2 regions of the Thalassospira sp. UBA848 genome follow, and region 1 is predicted to be linked to the other one. Evidence: riboswitches for the same ligand, from Rfam matches in the RefSeq annotation. Region 1 holds a riboswitch; the other holds the start of a gene.
What was found. Region 1 has a riboswitch for cobalamin ahead of B2R48_RS03725 (methylmalonyl-CoA mutase family protein). Riboswitches for the same ligand answer to the same signal wherever they lie in the genome.
Positions count from the first base shown of each region.

Region 2: it holds a riboswitch for cobalamin, as region 1 does, so the genes downstream of both, B2R48_RS00705 (DUF4198 domain-containing protein) here and B2R48_RS03725 (methylmalonyl-CoA mutase family protein) in region 1, are expected to answer to the same signal.

Region 1 covers NZ_DBGS01000032.1:39,165-42,266, reverse strand. Annotated here, with positions in the region: gene B2R48_RS03725 (methylmalonyl-CoA mutase family protein) at 1-1,440, opposite strand, end outside; cobalamin riboswitch at 1,564-1,741, opposite strand; gene B2R48_RS03720 (response regulator) at 2,028-2,450, shown strand; gene B2R48_RS03715 (asparaginase) at 2,618-3,102, shown strand, end outside.
Region 2 covers NZ_DBGS01000004.1:8,152-11,253, reverse strand. Annotated here, with positions in the region: gene cbiM (cobalt transporter CbiM) at 1-463, opposite strand, end outside; gene B2R48_RS00705 (DUF4198 domain-containing protein) at 480-1,277, opposite strand; cobalamin riboswitch at 1,448-1,644, opposite strand; gene B2R48_RS00700 (DUF924 family protein) at 1,797-2,339, shown strand; gene B2R48_RS00695 (glycosyl transferase family protein) at 2,399-3,102, opposite strand, start outside.

The DNA of each region.
Region 1 (3,102 bases):
CTTGGCATCGGCAACGATCACGTCAAGGTCGGGCGTTTCGCAGGTCACCTTGGCCTCAGCGATGTTGGGGAATTCGGAGACACCAGTCAGCGGGTCACGACGGGTGGACAGGCGTTTTTCACGGGCATTCCAGACGGTCTCGATTTCGGTTTTCAGGCTGCCATTGGCAAGGGCACTTAAAATACCACCCGAAGATTCAAGGGACTGGAATTTCGACCAGGCGGCCTTCGCCAGTTCCTTGGTCAGGTTTTCGATAAACCACGAACCACCAGCCGGATCGATGACCCGGTGCACGTTGCTTTCTTCCTGCAAGATCAGTTGGGTGTTGCGCGCAATGCGGCGTGCAAAGCCATCAGGCAGGCCAATCAGATGATCATAGGGCAGGCAGTTCACACTGTCCGCACCACCCAGACCGGCGGCAAAGCTTGTCACCGTGGTGCGCAGCATATTGACCCAGGGATCAACCTTGGTCATCGCCATTTCGGCGGTAACCGCATTGATCGTGATCGTCGCATCCTCGGCACCGGATGCTGAAAGAACGCGACTCCACATCATGCGAAGCGCACGCAGCTTGGCGATCCCGGCAAAGAAGTCCGTGCCGATGGCGACGTTAAACACCATCGCACCCGCAGCTTGATCAACCGCCATTCCGGCATCGGTCAGGGCACGTAAGTATGTCACCCCGCTTGCCAGCAAACAGGCCAGTTCCTGACCATCGGTGGCCCCGGCATTATAGTAAGGTGCGCCATTAACCGAAATTGCGGTCGCCAGCGGGAACAGGTCAATCAGCTCGACCGCGACGTTTGCCGCATGATCAACCGCCTCCTGTGCCCCGCAGGGCAGGGTGCCAGTAATTGCAAGGGTTCCAATCGGATCAATGTTAAAGGCCGGGGCGGCTTCGTCTGCGCCATCGGTATTGGCAATGTGCGCGGCCAACAGGGCCGCAGCCGGAACACCCGCGGCACCACCATCAAGCCCGACGGTGGCAAGGTTGGTGTAAACATCCTCAAGTGCGGCATCAAGATCGGCCAGACAATGAATGGCAATCCCGTCCACACCGACCTCGGCAGAACTGATTTCGCGCCCCGCACGGGCGGCGGCATCAAGTTTCAGCGTGATCGAGGTGGCCCCATTTTCAAGGTCCTCAAGGATCGCGGCATTGGTGGCTTTGGGGTCGGGATGGGTATGAAGCTGACGGATATCCCAACCGGTAACGGTTTCACGCGGCTCGACCGTGGCGTTAAGAACCTCGTGGATCAGCCGGGTCGCGTCATCCTGATCATCATTTGTATAGATCGGCTGAACGGAAAACCCATCAAGGGTGTTGGTGACAAGCTTCTTCTCGAACGGTGCACCCTTAAGGGCCTCTTCGGCCAGCTTGCGCCAACTTGCATAATCAGCAGATGGAAATTCGGATGCGAGCTTAAGCGGGTCGGACATGGTTTCTCCCGGCTTGGTTCATCCCGGCCTTGATGCGACTCCATATGGGGCGCGGCGCGGAAAGTTGCCAAATTCTATTCTACTACGGATTCCCAGTACCCGGTACACCCCGCCCGGCCCAATTCATGCCAAGAAAACACCATCGGTATTCTGACTCGTGCAAAACCGCGCAAAACGGCTTCGTACCTACAGTTGCGGGGGCAGTTCCGGGCTTGGCCACACCGCCAAAAGGCGGGGCCGCACCGGATTCCCGATCATGTTTTCCGGTCACATTCGCGACATGGCGGTTTATAGCACCTGTCCCTAATTCCGTAAATAGGCATGGAAATACCTATTTAGGCGGATAAGCCACCCGACAAATCAGGTTTCCGTAGCGTTATGTTGGCAGAAACATTGGGGTTTTATCGGCCGGGCCGTGATTTCTGTGCCACGGTGCCGGTGTCATAACCACCTTATACTTTCGCGCAAGGGGTGGAAGATCGGGGTGAAGGCAGAACATTGCATGGCAAAAATTTGGCGGGTTTAACCAATTTGACATTTTCATCTGTCAGTTTGGGCGTGTCCCAAATCTCGGAGTATCGCCATCCATGAATGCGCTCAGCGCCATGCCGCCGCAATTTTGTCCTGATGGACTGGTTGCGTTCGCCGACGACAGTCCCAGCGCCAAAGCAGCCCTTGAAACAGTGTTGCGCCGGGCCGGATATGACGTGGCCGGCTTTGATTGTGCCGATGATCTGATCGATCAGCTTGAAGGCATGTGCCCCAACGCCATTATTCTGGATATTGAAATGCCGGGCATGAGCGGCTTTGAAGCTTTTTGCGAGATTCGCCGCCGCTTCCCCAACAGCCAAAACGTGCCGGTTTTCTTTTTCTCCGCCCATTATGACGCCGATACCCGCGCGCAGGCGGATGCGTTGGGTGCCGCTGATTTCATCAGCAAGGATGCCAGCCCGAAAGTGGTCCTTGAGCAGCTCAACCGGGTTCTCGGCAATTCCATGAGCGCCTGTTAAGCTCTTCATTCGGCGTATTGCGATGACAAACGCTCTGCCTCGGCAGGGCGTTTTTCTATGTGTAATCGCTGGTCTTGCTTGCCATCATTCCCATATTTCGGGCATAGCATGGTCTGGGTTTATACCCGGTCCGCCACCAAATCCATCACGTCCCGGAGCACTCTGCAATGTCATCGTCCTCTGCTGCCAACCCGATCCTTGTCGAAGCCACCCGTGGCGCGATGGTCGAAAGTTTTCACCGTGGCCGGTATGTGGTGATGAAATCGGATGGCACCGTGATTGACGCGGGCGGCGATATTGACGCACTGATGTATCCGCGATCCGCGATCAAACCGCTTCTGGCGATCCCGTTGATTGAAAGTGGTGCGGCGGATGCCTTTGGCCTTGAAGACAAGCACATCGCGCTGGCGTGCTCGTCGCATAATGGCGAGGAAGAGCATGCAACCACGGTTGCCGCATGGCTTGAAAAGATCGGTCTGTCGGTCGAAACGCTGGAATGTGCGCCGCATTATTCGCTTAGCCTGAATGCCGCGATCAAGCAGGCATCCGATCATGTCAAACTGACCAAGGCGCATAACAACTGTTCGGGCAAACATGCCGGGTTCCTGACGACCGCGCAGCATCTTGGCGATGACCCGACAGGTTACATTGC
Region 2 (3,102 bases), on a different contig from region 1:
GCCCCAGGGAAATTGCGACAAAAAGGGTCGTGAGTGCGATTGAGAACGCACCAGCCACCCCACCGAACACAGCCGCTGGGACCGGCGGAACACGTGCAACCATCCCCCGGAACAGGAGCCCTGCCAACACAGCGGGAAATGCGATATTCACCGTATTGACGCCAAGTACCGTCAAACCGCCAAAGCCAAAGAATATCGCTTGCAGTAACAGACCAACGAAAAGTGCTGGAAACGCGGCCCAGCCCAGCACCAGCCCGGCAAGACCACTCATGATGAGGTGCACACTGGAGGGCCCAACTGGCACATGAATAAGCGACGCAACAAAGAATGTTGCCGACAAAACCCCGGTTGCCGGGATTTTATCAATTGGAAGTTTCCGCAGTCCCAAGCCAAGCCCGGCCACTGCAAGAACACCCCCACCAATCAAAACTTCCGGTGCCAGCGCACCATCCACAATATGCATCTGTTCTGCCCCTCGCCTATTTCACATCATAGGCGCGAACCCACAGGACTGCATCCTGTGAAAGCTCTTTACCCTGAAATTTTTTGTCAGGGCCGCTGCCAAGTGCTGCGAACCCCCAAAAGCCCGCTTTTGGAACGCCGAATGTGAAATACCCGTTTTTATCGGAAAGTGCGACCACGGCACCACCAGGCATTGGCGATGCGGTTGGTGCCTGGGGCGTATTGCTGGCCATGTCGGGTTCAGCCGCCATGTATTCGACTTCAACCTCTACACCCGCCAACGGTTTCCCGTTGCTGAGAACGCGACCAGTGAAGGTTGAACCTGCAATGATATTGGTTGGCCGATTAAGCGGCAGAATCTCGGTTTTCAGCCCTTGCGGTTCCATCCAGTCTGTCGGGATTTCGTTGCGGCTGACATAGGATTTTGTGATTTGCTGGATGAAGATATCTTCGCTTTCTTCATAATACGGTGCTGGAACGACAACCATCACATAGTCACCGCTGCGCCGAAGCGTCAGCACACCGTCAAAGGCGGCTGCCGAATTCGCGCTTCCGGTAAAGGTGATCGGCGAAAGCGTTGATTTTAAATCAATTTTCTTGCCGCGATTAACCGCATAAAAATCCAACGGCTCTGCCATATCCATGACATGACCATTTTCAAACGGATGCCAGAAAATCAGTTTAACGGGCTGGTCGCCCGCCCTGCTAACATTCACTTCCGGCGTATAGGCCAATTGAAAATGAGCATGCGCCGGCAATATGGCCGACATCACGCAGGTGCTTGCAATGACAAGCCTGCCAAGGGTCTTCAACATGTAATCGTCTCTTTCTCAAACGATGCACGCAAGCCAACGGCCCAACGCGCAGGGTCAGGACAAAGAACGATAGGATGGCTGGAAGCAAGATTGCGGATCTTGTTAAGACCGTGTGTACCCCTGCAACCTGACGCTCACCCCGGCGTCCAACAGTTTTATACCGGGCCATAAACACCCGGCAGTCAAAGGCAGGTCTCCTGGCTCGCGGCTTTAAAAACACTGCGCCTTCCCGGCTTGTACCAGTGGCATATGCAGTGCTCTGACCGCTTACAGTTGCGGGGGCAGCCGTGGCTTTGTCATGCGTGACGCACCACGTTCCCTTTTAAGTTGATCCATTCTGATCAACACCAAAGACCGTTTCATAATCCACGCGCGACGGATTGCTGTCAACTATTTGCCCCGTTGCTGAACAACAAACTTTTGGGCCAATGGCTTGACGTTATCTGGGGGCTACGCAAAGATCGTTCGCACCTTTACCAGCAGGCAAAGAATGCCTCAAACACGACGGGCGAAAACATTATGACACCTGAAACAGTTCTTGTTTTCTGGTTCAAGGAACTTGAAGAAAAACAGTGGTTTATCAAGGATACTTCCCTTGATCGCCATATCACCGAACGCTTTTCCGATTTTCACGCAGCAGCGTGCACAGGCGAGCTTTTTACCTGGCGAAAAACGCCGCATGGCCGTTTGGCCGAGATCATCGTTCTTGATCAGTTTTCGCGCAATATGTACCGCGATCAACCGCAATCCTTTGCCACCGACCCAATGGCACTGGTTCTGGCACAAGAAGCCGTTTCACTGGGACTGGATCGCAAACTCGTGACACCGCAGGAACAAGCATTCCTGTATATGCCCTATATGCATTCAGAATCCGAGATCATCCACGAAGTGGCGGTTGATCTGTTTTCGCAGCCGGGGCTTGAAACCAATTATGAGTTCGAGCTGAAACACAAAAAGATCATAGACCGGTTTGGCCGCTATCCGCATCGTAATGAGATATTGGACCGCCAATCGACGCCTGAGGAACTGGCGTTTCTGAAAGAGCCCGGGTCATCCTTCTAAGCATAAAAAAAGGGACGGGTTCCCGTCCCTTTCATCTGCTGTCACCTAAGCGCAGAACATCACCCGACGTCCCGGTCGCGATTATCCCACCAGTCTTGAACAAGGCTTTCTGCCTCATCCATATAATCCGCCTTACCGGCAAGGAAGGCTGCCATAGCTGCGCTGCCTTTGATTTTGGCCTCTGCAGGGATGTCTTCGACATCGCCACGCCAAACACCAAGGAAGTGTTTAAGCGATACCGGGCTTTGGTCTTCATCATCTTTTGCGGGTTTAGACAACAATGCAGGCCAGCGAACATCATTGAGTTCGCCATTATCAAGCATGCGCAAATCGACATGCTTGTAAGGCGTTCTTTCCGCCTCGCCGCCGCCACCCTTGATCACGCCAATGCGCGGCAATTCAAGCAGCCTGCCGGTTTCGCGATGAACGTCGAGAAACGCCGGGTGAAACACGCCAAGAAACGCAGAACGTGCTTGCAGCGGGTTTAACAACCGAAGAAGGGTATTAACCGGACTGCGCAGACCAAGCAATGGGCGCAAACCAATCAGTTCCTGCAGTTTCGGATGCATATGGCGTAACGGCAAATATGCAAAGCCCTTGGATGCGATATCCGACCGTGCTTCCTCTGCAGACATGGCAATTGGCAATTTCAGAGCCTTGATGGCGGCTTCTGTGCCGACGCCATTTACAAGGTGCGAATTGTAGCCATGCATCAGGATCGGCACGCCGTTTTGTGACAGCAACAGGGCTGAAAGAACAAACC